DNA from 2 places in the Hydrogenophaga bisanensis genome. Region 2 is predicted to be linked to the other one. Evidence: riboswitches for the same ligand, from Rfam matches in the RefSeq annotation. Region 2 holds a riboswitch; the other holds the start of a gene.
The links. A riboswitch is a leader RNA that binds a small molecule or an ion and turns the genes downstream of it on or off. The one in region 2 is predicted to bind cobalamin.
Positions count from the first base shown of each region.

Region 1: linked by a shared signal. The riboswitch ahead of ACFQNJ_RS07695 (TonB-dependent receptor domain-containing protein) and the one ahead of ACFQNJ_RS17525 (acyl-CoA thioesterase) in region 2 are both predicted to bind cobalamin.

Region 1 is NZ_JBHTBX010000004.1:150,845-159,275, forward strand. It holds gene ACFQNJ_RS07660 (adenylate/guanylate cyclase domain-containing protein) at 1-136, opposite strand, end outside; gene ACFQNJ_RS07665 (SWIB/MDM2 domain-containing protein) at 401-865, opposite strand; gene rraA (ribonuclease E activity regulator RraA) at 1,127-1,636, shown strand; gene ACFQNJ_RS07675 (sulfite exporter TauE/SafE family protein) at 1,779-2,594, opposite strand; RNA gene ssrS (6S RNA) at 2,643-2,823, opposite strand; gene ACFQNJ_RS07685 (cell division protein ZapA) at 2,919-3,317, opposite strand; gene ACFQNJ_RS07690 (DUF904 domain-containing protein) at 3,314-3,544, opposite strand; cobalamin riboswitch at 3,598-3,830, shown strand; gene ACFQNJ_RS07695 (TonB-dependent receptor domain-containing protein) at 3,904-5,769, shown strand; gene ACFQNJ_RS07700 (cobyrinate a,c-diamide synthase) at 5,811-7,133, shown strand; gene ACFQNJ_RS07705 (cobalamin-binding protein) at 7,130-7,951, shown strand; gene cobU (bifunctional adenosylcobinamide kinase/adenosylcobinamide-phosphate guanylyltransferase) at 7,944-8,431, shown strand, end outside.
Region 2 is NZ_JBHTBX010000016.1:39,496-47,926, reverse strand. It holds gene ACFQNJ_RS17545 (alpha/beta hydrolase family protein) at 1-650, opposite strand, end outside; gene ACFQNJ_RS17540 (MarR family winged helix-turn-helix transcriptional regulator) at 647-1,102, opposite strand; gene ACFQNJ_RS17535 (hypothetical protein) at 1,211-2,194, opposite strand; gene ACFQNJ_RS17530 (mechanosensitive ion channel domain-containing protein) at 2,222-2,809, opposite strand; cobalamin riboswitch at 2,892-3,105, shown strand; gene ACFQNJ_RS17525 (acyl-CoA thioesterase) at 3,251-4,051, shown strand; gene ACFQNJ_RS17520 (GNAT family N-acetyltransferase) at 4,032-4,463, shown strand; gene ACFQNJ_RS17515 (WG repeat-containing protein) at 4,426-7,335, opposite strand; gene ACFQNJ_RS17510 (DKNYY domain-containing protein) at 7,332-8,402, opposite strand.

The DNA of each region.
Region 1 (8,431 bases), on a different contig from region 2:
GCGCGTGCTGCAGGAAGCCGTGCCAGGCCGACACCACGAACGCCTCGTTGGCGGCCATGAGCCGGACGGACTCGACCAGGTCCATGACCAGAACGACCTTGTTGTGCTGGACTGGTACAGGCGCTTCCAACTTCAAGGCGTCATCCCTCCAGTCAATCGGCGAAGTGTCGCTTGGGGGTGGGGGTGCTGTCATGCCTAAAAAAAGGTAAAGCTCTTGAGGCGCAGTCTCGCACAAATGTGTGACTCTGTAACTGACACGGGCGACATGGCAGTAGGTCGGCGGTACTCCCTGGCCGACGAACGCGTGCCTGGCAGGCAAGCAAGAAAAAAGCCGGCTTGCGCCGGCTTCTCTGTTCGCGTCAGGCACCGCCGTGGGGCGGTGCCATGGATGCGGCAACGATCACTTGAGGTGTTCGTTGATCATCTTGGTCATTTCGAACATGTTGGCTTCGGCCTTCTTGAAGATTTCCTTGAGCTTGGCGTCGGCCTTGATGATGCGCTTGTTGACGGCATCCTGCAGCTTGTTCTTCTTGATGTATTCCCACACCTTCTTGGTGACCTCGGTGCGCGGCAGCGGGTTGGCGCCGACGATGGCGGCCAGGGCGGCGCTGGGGGTCATGGCCTTCATGAAGGCGGCGTTGGGGGTGCGCTTCTTGGCGGGCGCGGCCTTCTTGGCAGCAGCCTTCTTGGCGGGGGCGGCCGCCTTCTTGGCCGGCGCAGCGGCTTTCTTCGCAGGGGCTGCGGCCTTCTTGGCCGGAGCGGCTGCCTTCTTGGCCGGTGCAGCGGCCTTCTTTTCGGGGGCTGCTGCCGCCTTCTTGGCCGGAGCGGCGGCTTTCTTTGCAGGAGCTTTCTTTGCAGTTGCCATGATCGGGTTTTCCTTCTAGAAGTGAACGTTGCACCAGCGGAAAACGCGCTTTCTCACTGGTGCCTTGCATGCTAATGGAGTTGATGCGCCATTCCAAGGTGGAACGGTCAGTTTTTGCATGCTTTTCAGAGGGAAAACGGCGGTTTGTGACGATGAAAACAACACTTGCGCGCTCTGATGGTGCAAGGCGTGCGTCAGAGGCGGGCATGATGCTCGTGTTGACCAAGGTTTTTTCCTCATGCCAAGGAGTGTCTGTCCGTCATGAACGATGTTGTTTCCCCCATCCCGGCCACGTGTGATCTGTGCGATGCCCACAAGGGCGATGGCAGTGGTGCGTTTCGCGTGCTGCCGCCGGTGTTTCGGGACTTTGGTGCCGTGCGCCGCTTTGCCGGGCCGGTGGTGACGGTGAAGTGTTTTGAAGACAACACGCCGGTGAAGGCGGCGGTGGAGAGTCCGGGGCAGGGCCGTGTGCTGGTGGTGGACGGCGGCGGGTCGCTGCGGCGGGCGCTGCTGGGCGGCAACCTCGGTGCGGCGGCGGCACGCAACGGCTGGGCAGGTGTGGTGATTGATGGCTGTGTGCGCGATGTGGCCGAGCTGGCGCAGAGCCAGGTGGGCATCCGTGCGCTGGCGAGCATGCCCTTGCCCACCGAGCGCAAGGTGGATGGCCTGCGCGATGTGGCGGTGCAGCTTCAGGGGGTGTGGGTGCGGCCGGGCGACTGGCTGTATGCCGACGAGGATGGCATCGTTGTTGCCGACAGGGCGCTGGTCTGATTTGTTGGCCTGATCCACAGGCTGAGGGGGTGGCGCTCGGCAGATAGGGCGTGCAGCAGGCCCATGGGCTCATCAGCCGCGCTGCGCGCGTCAGCAAATCGCCCCTGGGCCCGCCGCACGCCCCATCTGCTGTTTGCTTTTTTTACAGGCTGCTGATGCCTTTGTAGAGCATGTAGGCGGCCAGCACGTACAGGATGCCTGCGAACACGCGCTTGAGTGACTTGACCGGCAGCGCGTGCGCAGCCTTGACGCCCACCGGTGCCATGAGCACGCTGGCCACCGCAATCACCGCCAGGGCCGGCAGGTACACGTAGCCGAAGGACCCGGCCGGTAGGCCCTGCACGCCCTGGCCGGCGATGACGTAGCCGATGCCGTTGGCCAGTGCAATGGGGAAGCCCAGGGCCGCGCTGGTGGCCACGGCGTTGTGAATGGGCACGTTGCACCAGGTCATGAAGGGCACGCTGACGAAGCCGCCGCCCGCGCCCACCAGGCCCGACAGGAAGCCGATGACGCCGCCGGCGCTGAGCTGGCCGGCGGTGCCGGGCAGGGTGCGGCTGGGCTTTGGCTTCTTGTCCTTGAGCATTTGCGTGGCCGAGAAGCCCACAAAGGCCGCAAACAGCAGCGCCAGCCACGAGCCCTTGAGGATGGCAAACACCCCCAGGCTGGCCAGCGCTGCGCCCAGGACGATGCCGGGGGCCAGCTTGCGGGCGATGTCCCAGCGCACGGCGCCGCGCTTGTGGTGCGCGCGCACGCTGGAGACGGAGGTGAAGATGATGGTGGCCATGGACGTGGCAATGGCCGCCTTGACCGCCAGATCCGGCGCAATGCCCCGGTTGGTGAGGATGGCCGTGATGAACGGCACCATGATCATGCCCCCACCGATGCCCAAGAGGCCTGCGAGGAAACCGGTGCACAGGCCAAGGGCGGCCAGCTCGACGATCAGAAGTGGCTCAAGCATGGGGAAGAGGGGGGTGCCGAGAAGCGGCAGAGGGAGGGTGTGGGGAATAAGGTGTCTGCGAATGCCACCGGACCGTCATCCTGAACCGGGGGTTCAGGTGGGCGAGGGCAGCGGGGCTTCGGGTTCATCTGACGCGAGACGCTCGCACCAGCCACGCAATGTACCAAGCCCGGGCTCAAAGAGCATTGGTTCAAGGAAATATAAAGCCCGGCGCGCACCGCAGACAGTGCAAATTGTAGGGCGCCAGCGATGACGCATCGCGGTGCAGGGACAAAAAAAGCCGGTGACCGACCAACGGAATGTGTCGCGTCGTCAGGCAGGCGGTCAGAGCAACTGGCCGTCGCTGCCCAGGGCCTGATCGAGCCGCCGCACCAGATCTTGCAAGCGGGCGTTGGTGGCGGCATCCACCAAGGCCCCCGCGTCGTTCGCGGGCTGAACGGCAGGTGCGGCCGGAACGGCGGCTGAAGGCACGGTCTGGCTGGCTTGCAGCAACTGGCTTTCCTTCTGCGACAGCTCGAAGGCCAGGTTCAGCGAGGCCAGCACCGCGATGCGATCGCGCGCCTTGACCTTGCCGGCGTCGCGGATGCGGCACATGGCGGTGTCCACGCGCTCGACGGCATCGAGCAGGGCGGATTCACCGCCCGGTGGGCAGGAGAGCAGGTAGCTCTGACCCATGATCTGGACCTCGATCTGCTTGCCGGGGCTTTTGACCGGGCTGTTCATGCATCACCCCCGGAGGCAGATTCCTCGGCCATGGGCGGCAGGCGTTCGAGCAGGGCGTCGATGCGTCCACGGGCCGCCTGCAGGCGAGACTTGAGGGAGTCGCGCTCGTGCTGCAGGGATTGCACCTGCTCCATCAGCAGCTGGTTGGTGCGCTGGAGCTCTTCGTGCCGCAGCAACAGGCGCTCTACGCGCTCTGTGATCTGGTCAAGGTGCTTGAGATCGGCCATGGTGTCGCAGAAGGTTGGACCCGACCATTGTAGGGTTGCCGCAAGCAGACCGGGCTTACAATGATCAGGTTGGTGCTCGCGGTGTGGATCTCACGCCGCAGTTCAACGGGAAGCAGGAGGGAAAGTCCACACCGGGCCGACCTAACCTGCGCTGCCCCCGCAACGGTAAGCAGACGAGCGCTTGCGCTCCGCTTCCACACACGGTCACTGGATGCCTGGGCATCTGGGAAGGCCGCTGGAGGTTGTTTCTGCCAGCCCGGATACCGGCCAACACGGTGGCCGCGCCCGCATGGGCGTGTCCGTGACGTCCATGCACCGTCGGGGAAGGCGGTGAGGACCTACCTGTCTGTTCTCATTTCATGAAGAAGCCAACCCTGCGCGCCGCTGCGGCCGCGCTGTCGCCTGCCATCGTGGCGGGCTCGTCCCTGTGCGTTTCCCTGGCCCACGCAGCCGACCAGCCAGCTCCCGAGGTGGTCGCCTCCCTGAGCACGGTGGTGGTCACCGCCACGCGCTCGGAGCAACCCATCACCGATGTGGTGGCCGATGTGACGGTGGTCGACCGCGATGAGATTGACCGCAGTGGGGCCGCCGCCCTGGCGGACGTGCTGGCGCGTGTGCCGGGTATCCTGGTCACGCGCAACGGAGGTCCGGCCACCACCACCAGCGTGTACCTGCGCGGTGCAGAGACCCGCTTCACGGCGGTGTTCGTGGATGGTGTGCGCATCGACTCCCAGTCCACTGGTGGTGCGACCTGGAACGCGATTCCACTGTCGCAGGTTGATCGCATCGAGGTGTTGCGAGGCCCGGCCGCCGCCATCTACGGTTCCGACGCGCTGGCCGGTGTGATCCAGATCTTCACCCGCGAAGGTGAAAAGGGATTCTTTCCCAGCGTGCGGGTGGGCGTGGGTTCGCACAGCACCCGTGAACTCAATGCCTCCTTGCGCGGCGGATCGGACACGGTGGACTATGCGCTGGGCCTGGGCGCCGAGCGCAGCGACGGCTTCAACGCCAAGCCCAGTGGCAACCCGGACCGCGACGGGTACCGCAACGAAAGCTTCTCGGGCCGCGTGGGCTGGAAGCTGGCCAAGGACCAGAAGCTGGATCTGACGGTGCTGGACAGCCGGCAGAAGGCGGGCTACGACGCCTTTACCCCGGGCAACGACGACCAGAGCAAGCACCACCTGCAGACCGTGGGCCTGAACTGGGCCGCCCGCTGGAACGAGGTGTGGAACACCCGCGTGGGCGTCACCCGTGGCACCGACCGCTACGAAACGTCGCCGTCGCCCTACCTGACCGAGACGCAGGTCAGTACCTGGCTGCTGCGCAATGAGCTCAAGCTGGGGCAGGGTCTGCTGAGTGTGGATCTGGAGCGGCGCGAGGACGATCTGCGCAACGGCAGCACCACGCCGCAGCGCACGGACCGCTACCAGAATGCGCTGGCCGTGGGTTACGGCTGGCGCGCGGGCGCCCATACGCTGCAGGTCAACGCACGTCATGACGATGACAGCGAGTTCGGTGGCGAGTCCACCGGGTCGCTGGCCTACGGGTTTGCCATCACGCCCAACCTGCGGGCCACGGCTTCGGCGGGCACGGCCTTTCGTGTGCCGACGCTGTTCCAGCGCTTCAGCATCTACGGCACGCCCGACCTGAAGGCCGAGACCGCCCGCAATCTGGAGGCCGGGCTGCGCTGGCAGTCGGGCGCAGATCGCGCGGGTGTGGTGGTCTACCGCAACGAGGTCAAGGACCTGATCGACTACATCGCCGGCCCCGGCAGCTGTGTGAACGGCGTGGGCACCTATGCGGGCTGCTATGGCAACACCGGCAAGGCGCGCTACAGCGGTGTCACCCTGACCGGGGGCACCAAGGCCGGTGTGGTGAACCTGGGCGCCTCGCTGGATCTGATGCGGCCGAAGAACCAGGAGACGGGCAAGCTGCTGGCGCGCCGCGCGGAGACGCAGGCCACCTTGACGGCCGACACCGCGCTGGGCGCCTGGCGCCTGGGCGGCGAGGTGCAGCATGTGGGCAAGCGGTACAACGATGCCGCCAACACGCAGGCGCTGTCGGCCTATACCCTGCTGAACCTGACCGCCAGCACCGGCATCGCCCGCGACTGGACGCTGCTGGCCCGCGTGGACAATGCCACCGACAAGGCCTACGAGTCGGTGCTGGGCTATGCGACGGCAGGTCGCACCTTTTACCTGGGCCTGACCTGGTCGCCGCGGTGAGCGCATTGGCCCAAGGGAGCGCACCGGTCTGTCCGGCGCTGATGGTGGCGGCCCCGGCCTCTGGCCAGGGCAAGACCACGGTCACGGCGGCGCTGGCGCGCCTGCATGCGCGGCAGGGCCGGCGGGTGCGGGTGTTCAAGTGCGGGCCGGACTTTCTGGATCCGCACTGGCACCAGCTGGCCAGCGGGCACCCGGTGCACAACCTGGACCTGTGGCTCAACGGCGAGGCGGACATCCGAGCCCGGCTGCATGAGGCGGCGTTGGACAGCGACCTGATCCTGATCGAAGGGGTGATGGGGCTGTTCGACGGCGAGCCGAGCGCGGCCGATCTGGCGGTGAAGCTGGGCATTCCGGTGCTGGCGGTGATCGACGCCGGCTCCATGGCCGGCACCTTTGGGGCGCTGGTGCACGGCCTGCGCCACTACCGCCCTGGCCTGCCCTGGGCGGGGGTGCTGGCCAACCGCGTGGCCAGTGACGGACACGAGAAGATGCTGCAGGCGTCGGTGCGCGGTGACGACCTGGGTGTTGAGCCCGGTGGTATCGACGCCGGCTGGCTGGGCGGTTTGCGGCGTGACGCGGACTTTGCCTTGCCGGAGCGTCATCTGGGCTTGACGGTGGCTTCCGAGTTGCCCGATGCGATGGCGCGCCTGGATGCGCTGGCCGATGCGATGTCGGCCACGCCGCTGGGTCGGCTGGACGCCACGGGCTGGCAGCGCTGGGCGGTGTCGTTTGAGGCGCAGCCCGCACGCGCGGTGGTGCCGTTGCTGCAAGGGCGCACGGTGGCCGTGGCGCGCGACGCGGCCTTCTGTTTCACCTATCCGGCCAATCTGGACGCGCTGCGGGCGCTGGGGGCCGAGCTGGTGTTCTTCTCGCCGGTGGCCGATGAGCTGGTGCCCGACTGCGATGCGGTCTGGCTGCCGGGGGGCTATCCGGAGTTGCATGCGCAAGCGTTGGCGGGCAGCACACGATGCCGCGTTGCGCTGGCGGCGCACATCGCGGCGGGCAAGGCGGTCTGGGCCGAGTGCGGCGGCATGATGCCGCTGTTCGACGCACTGACGCTGCTCGACGGCACACGGGTGCCGATGTGGGGGCTGCTGCCCGGTGAGGTGGCCATGCAGCCGCGCCTGGCCGCCCTCGGCCCGCAGTGCTGGGACACGGCGCGGGGTGAGCTGCGTGGTCATACCTTCCACTATTCGGTGACCGCAACACCCCTGGTGCCGGTGGCGCACACCGCACCCGGCAGCCGGTTTGGCCGTCCGGAGGCGATCTATCGCCAAGGCCCTGTGCGGGCCAGTTACTTCCACGCGTGGTTTACCTCGAATCCTGAAGCGACCGCCCAGCTGTTTCTGCCGGAGGCTGCATGACGTCTGAACGGCCCGGACCTCAACGCATCGTCTGCCTGACCGAGGAGACGACCGAGTGGCTGTACCTGCTGGGGCAGGAGGCGCGCATCGTGGGCATCAGCGGCTACACGGTGCGGCCACGCCGCGCGCGCGATGAGAAGCCCAAGGTCAGCGCCTTTCTGAACGCCAAGATCGACAAGATCCTGGCGCTGCACCCCGACTGCGTGCTCGGCTTCTCGGACCTGCAGGCCGACATCGCGGCGGCCCTGATCCGCGCCGGGGTGCAGGTGACGGTGTTCAACCAGCGCAGCGTCGAGGAAATCTTCTCCATGCTCTATCAGGTGGCGGCGATGGTGGGTTGCGCCGATGTGGGCCTGGCGCGCATCGCGGCCATGCGCCAGCGACTGGATGTCATTCGCGCTGAGGTGACCGAACTGGAAGCCGCAGGCAAGCGGCGCCCGAAGGTGTTCTTCGAGGAATGGGACGAACCGCACATCAGCGGCATCCGCTGGGTGTCGGAGCTCATGGGCATCGCCGGTGGTGACGACGTGTTCCCCGAGCTGGCGGTGCAGTCCCTGGGCAAGAACCGGATCATTGCCGATGGTGCCGAGATCGTGCGCCGTGCGCCCGACATCGTCATCGGCTCCTGGTGCGGCAAGAAGTTCCGTGCCGAAAAGGTGGCGGCGCGCACCGGCTGGCAGGACGTGCCGGCCGTGAAGACCGGACAACTGTTCGAGATCAAGTCGGCCGACATCCTGCAGCCCGGACCGGCGGCGTTGACCGACGGGGTGGAGCAGATGCACCGTATCGTCAAGGCGTGGATGGTGGCCCATGGTTGAGGTGGCACGCACAGAGTTCATCCTGGGCGGCCAGCGCAGTGGCAAGTCGCGCCGCGCGGAGTTGCTGGCCCGGGACTGGCTGGCGTCTGCGTCGGGACGCCGGGCTGTGATGGTCGCCACCGGTCAGGCCTGGGACGAGGAGATGCGCGAACGCATCGCGCGCCACCAGGCCGACCGGGCAGCTCGGGTACCGGGCATGGTGACGGTCGAAGAGCCGCTGGCGCTGGCCGATGCACTGCGACAGCACAGCGATGGGCACACGCTGATCGTGGTCGACTGCCTGACGCTGTGGCTGACGAATCTGATGATGCCGGCCGACCCGGCACAGGCGCTTGCTGAATCGGCCGTGATCGCCGCGGGTGAAGCTCTGTGCGCGGCGATCGCCGAGGCGCCTGGTCCGGTGGTATTGGTCGGCAACGAGATCGGACTGGGCGTGATTCCGATGGGCCGTGAAGTGCGCGCCTTTGTGGACGCGCTGGG
Region 2 (8,431 bases):
TGCTTTACCGCGTTTCTCGCGTAGCCGCCAGCAGCACACCATTGCCCCCACTGGCGCGCCACCCCGGCGGGCAGGTTCTCACCCAGACCGATGATGGCCGTGGTTCCGTAGCCTTTGAGGCGTATCCCCAAGGGCAGCACCAGACGCATGCCGAAGTGGGCCTTGAGCCGAAAGGCCGGCTTCATGGCCTTGAACCAGCCTGTAGAGGCAGCAACGCCCACCAGCCGCGCCACCCGGTGGTGATTGGGCAGGAGACCGATCATCTGCCCGCCCGCACTGTGGCCGATGATCACGATTTGCTCGGCGCCGGTACGGTTCAGCAGCCAGTCGATGGCGGCGACCTGATCCTGTTGCCCCCAGTCGGCCAGTGTGGCGTTGCAGTCTCTTAGCGAGCCGTGCAGGGACAGGCCGATACCCCGGTAGTCAAACACCAGCACGTCATGTCCCTGAGCAGCCAGCCAGCGCGCAAAGCGCAAATAGAAATGCTGCCGCACGCCCGTGGCGGGGGAAATGAGCACGGGCAGACCGGCGGATGTGCCGGCTGCACGAGGCAGGAAGTGTCCGTGCAGCCGGTAACCGTCGCCGCAGATGATTTCAGCCGTCTCATGCGCGTCATCCGCATGGGTGGGTGTCTGCTTGTCATTCATCATGGGGTCTCCGGCGGGTTGCCGCATTGCTGTACATGTCCCAGCCATCGGCCGACCACGGCCAGTTCCTCTGGGGTGAAGCCGTGGGTGATGCGGCTGTTGATCCGTTTGAGGGCGCCACGCAGGTGCGGGATCAGCGCCCGCCCCGCCGGTTGCAGCCAAACACGCTGGGTGCGGCCATCCTGATCGCCAGTGGCCCTGATCACCCATCCCTGAGACTCGGTCCGCTGGACCAGACCTGTTACAGCGGATGGCGCCAGATCCAGAGCCAGGGATAGTTCACCCATGGTCTGGCCGTCCAGGGTGTGCAGAGCGAACAGAAGGCCGCCCTGGGCTGGCGTTGGCGCGTCCAGGGCCTGGGTGGTCAGTCGCAGCTGCTCGGCAGTCACCAGCTGTTGAAGGCGGCGCTGGGCGGCATTGAGCAGAAAGACCAGGCGCGGAGTGGATGAGGTCATGATCGGATATATATTTCGCATGCGAAATATATACCAATACCACTGATATGATCCACGGAGAGAAGTTGGGTGCCAGTACAGCACCCTTCATTCGCCGGCCTCGCCCGCTCAGCGCGGCATGTCCCGGCGTGCTGCCTCCATCACCTGCCTGAGGGCAGGGAACAGCACATCACGTTGCCAGGCCTGCATGCGCTGTCCGTACACCTTGCCGATGCGCTGGTCAACCGCCTTGACCTGCTGGCGCTGGTCCGAGGTTTCGAAGGACAGGGCACGGGTCAGTTCGTCCTCGTTCAGTTGCTGCGTCAGTTGCGCCACCATTGAAGGCATATAGGCGTCCAGCGAGACCGTCTCCCGCATCTGGGTGGTGAAGCCCTGAAAGCGCGCCGGCCGGTCGGGCAGTGGCTGCGCAGCATCCTGGAAGCGCTCGATGGCGCGAAGCCGCATTTCGAACAGCTGCCCGTTCAACTGGCGCACGCTCGTGGCGGCCAGCAGGCGCTGGGCCGCCGCCTCATGGCTGGTGGTGGCCTGCCACGGTGCCGGTGGTGTGGTCGCCGATGCCACCGCAGGCGCTTCGCTGGCCAGCCAGGTGTGGGTCAGACGGTCCAGGTCCTGCCGTCCCTGTTGCTGCAGGGCGTACTCAACTTGATCGAGTGCGGGTTGCAGGCGCTTGACCAGCCACTGCCCGTCGGCGGAGCGGTAGAAGTCCAGCAGGGTGGCCACATCCTCTGCCGCGACCTGCGTCAGGTAGGTCTCCTGCACCAATGACTGCAAGGGGCCAGGCCACGCGAAGTGGCGGGCCATCACCTCGGCCAGTTGCCGGCCCAGCTCGTCCCGGGCTTGGGGTGACAGGTCGCGCCACCGGGGGCTGTTGACCGCCAGGCGCATCTGGCCGGCAAAAGTCTCGCGCAGACCGGCCAGTTTGCCTGGCCAGTCCTCCAGCGCCATCAGCGCCTCGACATCGGCCTGGCTTGCACGGGCAGTTGTGCTCGTGGTGGTTGTCGTGACCGTGGTCTGCGCTTGTGCGATACCGCTTGGCAGGGCCATGGTTGTCAGGCCGAGCACCAGGGCCAGTGTGCGAAGGCGAGCGGGCATTGGTTTCATAGGGTCGGGTCTTTCTGGTCAGTCGAGCAGGGATTCCACGACAGGATCCCGGGTGCGCAGGCGTGTCATGCGCTGGAAAAACAGGTTGTTGGGCACGCGCAGGTAGCTGCCTTGGTCCTCGGGTCCGGGTGCTTTCTCTTCCAGGGTGGTGTAGATCAGGTTGATGTCCAGCACGCGGCCACCCAGTCCCGGTTTGTCACCGCTTTCCAGCAATTCCACCTCGTCGTTCAGACCGAAGGGGCGCGTGGTGTAGATGAGAATGGAGCAGAAGATGTTGGACAGCACACTCCAGGCGGCAAAGAACGCCACCGCCGCCACCGTGGCAAAACCGGTGAAGGCGGTCCACAGCACCATGCCGGACACCCCCAGCCGGTCCAGCACCCACAACAGGGCCGCGCCGAACACCAGCAGGCTGATCAGCCGGCGGCCCCCCACCACCAGGTCGACCGGCAGGTGCTTGTCATCGCCCAGCCGGTTGATGAAGCGGTGCAGAAGGGACCGGGCCAGCAAGGCCAGCAGCAGGATCAGGGCAATCTGCAGGCCGATGGTGATGGATGCGATCCAGGGAAGCGCCCAGTCGGGCAGCAGATCTTTGAGGTCGGTCATGGTCAGGACGTTGATGCGGTCGATGTGCGTTGGGCGGTTCGAGGCGACCATGCAGACGATAGTTCAACCACGTGGGCTGCTACACTTTTACCAGCCTCGCGGTTTTCTGCATGACAGCAGGAATGAAAAGGGAACGACAGGAGGGCGGTGATCCGATCGCTGCCCAGGCTGTGGCTGCCCCCGCAACTGTGATCGGTGAGCTGTTTGCCCCTCCATGCCACTGGCCTTGTGCCGGGAAGGCAGACAGACAGCGTTGACCCGAGAGCCAGGAGACCTGCCGTGGGGTGTTGTGTGTCTGTGCCTGGGCGGGGTGTCCCGGAGCAAGTCCGTCGGTTCTGTCGCGGGCCTCCGGCTGCGCCCCATGGCGTGCACGGTCTGCTCGTGGCAACCCGCTGCCTTGCCTTTTCCATCGTTCCCCGCCTCCTTTGACGGAGGTGTCTCTTGTCCATTGTTTCTGTTTCGGGTGTGCCGGGTGGTCCGGATGCACCATGGCCGGATGTGCCGCCGCCCATGGCGGTGGTCGACATGGTCTGGCCAGACCAGTCCAACCACCACGGCACGCTGTTTGGCGGCGCAGCCCTGTCCATGCTCGACCGGGTGGCCTTCATTCTGGGCAGTCGCACCTTGCGGGGCGCCGTGGTCACGGCTGCCGTCAGTCAGCTGGATTTTGCCGCGCCGGCGCTGGCGGGGCAGCTTGTCGAGTGCCGGGCGCAGGTCATTCGGCGTGGCCGCCGATCGGTCACCGTGGATGCCACACTGGTCGCCGAGTCCCTGCTCACCGGCGAACGGACCGTCTGCCTCTCGGGTGAGTTCGTGATGGTGCGCCAGATGGATCGGGACGCTCAGGGCCCTGCCCAAACGTCGTCGCTGGCGGGAGAGCAGGTGCCTTTGCCGCAGTTGGCCCGGGAAGATGAGAGCACCGTCGCGGAGATCGTGTTTCCCGGGCATGCCAATCACCGCGGTGTGCTGCATGGTGGGCCAGCCATGGCATGGATGGCCAAGGCCGGTTTTGTCGCTGCCACCCGGCGGGTTCGCCGGACGGTGGTCATGGCCGCCAGCGATGAGCTGAACTTCAAACAGCCAGCCCATGTGGGTGACGTGGTTGAGGTGAGCGCCCGCGTGATTGCACAGGGCAAGCGATCCCTGCAGGTGCGGGTGCATATGTGGGCCGAGTGTCCGGCCACCGGCGTTCGGCGGCACTGCAGCGAAGCCAAGCTGGTGTATGTGGCTGTCGAACCTTGAGCTGCGGCCGCTGTCGGTGACGCATCGGGGGGCTCTGGGTGTGCACCTGCTTTCGCTTACACCCGAGGACCGCTATGCCCGTTTCGGCTTGACGCTCAGTGACGAAGCCGTGCTGGGTTGGGTGGAGCGGCTGCGCTGGGACGATCACCATTGGTGGGGTGCGTGGATGACCCACGACGCCGACCTGGGCCTGCTGGGCAGTTTGCAGCTGTCGGCCTCGGCCAGCCCGGGTGATTGGGAGCTGGGCTTGAGCGTGGCAGAGCCACTGCGTCGTCGTGGATTGGGAAGGCTGCTGCTGTCGACGGCGCTCAACCACCTGCCGCAAGTGCAGCGCATCGTTTGCCATCATGGTCACCCGGCCGTGGAGAACATGCTCAGGCGTCTCGGTCATCCGCTGATGCGTCCTGCTTGAGTTGCAGGCGTCGGGCATAAGTGGTGGCGATGCGTCGGTAAAGGGGTACCCAGAGCAGCACGTACAGCACCGGCACCAGCGCCGTGAGCCCCAGGCCGATGTCGGGTGTGCCGCCGAAGAAGGCTCGCCAGAACCAGTAGGGCTCGGCCAGGCCGAACAGCACACCGGTGGCAGTGGCCACCATCCAGCCTTCCAGCTGCCAGGCGTCGATGACGACCAGGACGTGGCACAGGATGGCCAGGATGCTCGCTACCGCGTTGCTCATGACCGCCACCAACGGCCGGCTCTCCAGCCAGCCGGTCAGGCCCCGGTGCTCGGTCGGTTCCTTGGACTTGGCAAACACCAGGTTCTTCATCACCCAGCCGCACAGACGCAGGGCGTGGCCGACGCGTTTGAACGGTTTGTCCGGTCGCTCTGAATACAGCTGGATGAGGGGATGGGCCCTGAGCTCTGCGGTGCGGGCCAGGACATTCTCCATACTGGCCTTGAGCTCGGCCGCCCGTTGGGCAGGGTCAGGAATTTCCTCTCCTGAGTCGAGCAGCTCCTGCAGGATGGCCGGGGAGACATGCTCGCGTGCCGACGGTGAGCGACGCAAGGCCCGCAGGCACACGGCAGCAGTGCGCAGATGCTCGGGCACCTCGCGCAGTCGCCATCCACTGTTGTCCACATGGGCCAGGCAGACCTCCTCATCCAGCATGTCGTGCGGCACCTGGGTGAAGGCCAAGCGGTTGTGCGCGATTGCTCGCGCGTAGCGCGCGGTGGTCATCAGTCGTTTGGGTACCGATCGGACTTCCCAGGCGCTGGCGTTCAGGGCCGCGTCGATCACAGCGCTGCTCAGGTGCTCGCGGGGCAGGGCCTGCAGGGCTTCGGGGTGACGGGTGACGAGGTCGATGGCCTCCGCCTCATCCGGTGCCGGCGGGACGCCGGGCTGACCGGCCCGCGCGCGCAGCGCGAGGGCCAGCGCGTCCACGCTGGGTGCCACCAGCAGCCAGTTCTCCCACCAGACGTCACCATCCCCGGAGTCGCTGGCATGGTGCAGGCAGACCCAGAGCTGACGGTGCTCGGCCAGGAGGCCATCGTCACCGGGTAGCGGCTGTGCCAGGGGCACCGCCCAGCCCACGGGCTCGAAGTAGCTCTCCTGCCAACCCGCCCATTCGGGCAGCACATCGGGCGGGCCATAGCGATCGGTCAGGATCTGGCGCAGTTCGTCGTGCAGCAGGGCGCTGTGATCGGACCATTCCCCGGTCAGGAAATGGTCGTCGGCGCTGTGTGTTTCGCCCAGGTAGTGACGCGAAAGGCGCCGTTCGGCGCGCAGCAGGCGCGCCATGCGGCGTGTCTCCCGCCGGGTGCTGCGCCAGTCGGGGTCCGTGGCGTGGGCGTCGTCGTCCTCAGTGTCGTCCCCCTCATCCTCGTCGTAGCCGTCGTCATCCCCATCGTCGTCATCGTCATCCGGGTTGGGCAAGGGTTCGAGCGTCTGGCCGCTGGCGGCCTGGTGCAGGCGGTCCTCGATCAATGCGCACAGCTGGGCGGCCAGCGGCGCGACGCCGGCCACCTCGGTGATGTGTTCCAGCACCTGCGCCGTGTGCGGCATGTAGTAAGGCTGCACCGGTCCAAGGTCGTGCGTCGTGGTGGACCAGACCTCGCCGGCTGACGTGTGAAGGCTGGCCTGTCCGGGGGGCAGGTGCACGCGGGCCTGTTCCTGAAATTCGCCGTCCACCCAGACCAGGTTGCCCGCATGGTCGATGAACGTGACCCAGGGGGTGTTCAGGTACTCGGGGTGCAGCCGGTCATCGGCGTCCGTCAGCGGCTCCCGCAGGTGCGGCGGCATCGGCACGATGCGTCCATCCGTGTGCAGCAGCGCCCAGTTGCGGGTCTGTGCGGGTTGGTCGTTGTGAGCCTTGACATCGTCCAGCCGCACAATGGCCACCCGGGCATCGGGCCGGAAATCGCTGGCCATGCGCAGCTGCGCGGCGGGCTCCATGCGCTCGCCATCGGCGCGGTAATACTGGGTCCACGCCCGGGCCAGACCGCACGAGCGGTGTTCGCCGACGTTGCGACCGGACGGGATGCAGATCTGTCCCTGCGTGTTGATGAAGCCCCGCTCGTGGTTGCCCTTGGCGACCAGAAAGCTGGCCAGCCCATCGTCATCGAAGGTCTCGATGCGCCAGTCCCGTTGCGGCTCCAGTACCCACTGGCCCCGCGTGTCGATCAGGCCGTAGTGGTTGTGGTCGAGCGTGGCCGCCGTGACCGCATGATCGCCAAAGGGGTTGGCGTAGCCGAAGGTGGGCTCGATGACCCACCGTCCTTCACGGTCGACGAAACCGATGCGCCGCCGGCCCCCTTTGACCGCCCAGTCGCGTTTTCCCGCCCAGGCCAGGCCCTCGCGCCCCATCTCGGCCAGCTCGTCGTGTTCCTTGCTGCCGGTGAAGGCGCCGCTCTCGTCAATGAAGCGCCAGCCCTTGCCGGGCAGCTTGACCGCCGCCACACCGTGCCGGAACGGACGGGCCTCCTCATAGCGGGCTTCGATCAGGACATGTCCATCCATGCGGATGTAACCCCACAGGCCGTTCTGACGGAAGCGCGCCATCCCGTTGGGCGCGGCATTGCGTGTGTCGTCGTACTGCGGCGGCACGCGCCACTGGCCCTCGGTGTCGATGAAACCCCATCGGCTGTCCAGCGCCTGGGCCGCACTGTAGAACACCCCGTCCACAGGTTCGGAGTCGAAGCCGCGCACTTTGAGAAAACCGTCCGGCGATCCCAGGTGGCGGCCCTGCGCGTCGATCAGCAGGCATCGCCACGCCTGGCGGGTGGGCAGGCAGATGTGCAACTGGCGTGGCATGGCGTCGGGCGCCTTGGATGGCAGGATGTTCATGGTGGGTTGGTGTCCACACGCTCACCTCGGTCGTACAGCCACTGCTTGTCCATGGCGTCGATGTTCAGTTTGAATTCGCCTTTGGGTGGTATCCGGAAACTGCTGGGGTCCGCTCCAGCCACGGGTTTGCCGTGGTGGATCACCTGGCCGTTGTTGATCAGGTAGTACGGGCTCAGCAGGCGCAGATCGGCGGAGGCGGGGCCCACCTCGAACGGCGGTTTCTCATGGCGCGGTGGCACATACCAGAGCGTCCCGTCTGCCACCGCGTACCAGATGCTTTCGTCAAAGGTCGTCAGTCGCTGGACGCGGTCGGCGAGCAGGCGCCATCGGCGATCCTGCTGCACGATCAGCCAGCGGCCGTTGATCAGGCGCCAGGGTCCGTTGCCTTGCACCGACGGTAACCCGGGCAGGCTCAACCAGGTGCTGCGCTGCGCGGTGCCCGCCTCACGAACAGCGCTGGCGTCAGGCCACTGCAGACCGTACGCAAGCACATGCAGGCGTGCGTCCGACACGAAGGCCAGCAGGCTTTTGCTTTCCAGCAGGCGAAAGTCCTTGCCCAGGGCCAGTGGCAGGGTCTGCTTGCCCAGGAACAGCCGTTGACCGTCGGTGCCCAGTGTGTCCTGGTCCGGGTCGGGCAGATGAAAGCGCGCCGGGTCGGCGCCCTGCAATTCGCTCAGGAAGTAGTCCGATCGTCCGGACTCGAACTCACCGTACCAGACCTTCTGGCGGTCCAGCACGTAGTGCCGGGGCAGATGGCGCGCGGTGGCCGCGTCGACTTCGCGGACACGAAACCCCTTGATGTAAAGCGCATTCTGGTCGGCCACGTGGTCCGGCCCGAGCACTCGCAGCGTGGCCGGATCTGCGCCCGCAATCTCGCGGCCTTCGTAGTAGACCCGCTGCCGGTCCGCTGCATAGCGCTCGGACACGGGGCGAAAGCTGGCGCGATCGGCCTGCGGCATGTCGCGCCGCCCCAGCTCGCTGCACAGACCGGCGCTGCAGTAGTGAAGCCCACCCGTCCAGCTTTTCAGATAGCTCTGACTGATCGTCGGGTCCACAGGCGATGCCATCGCAGGCCATGCGACCAGCAGAGAGACAA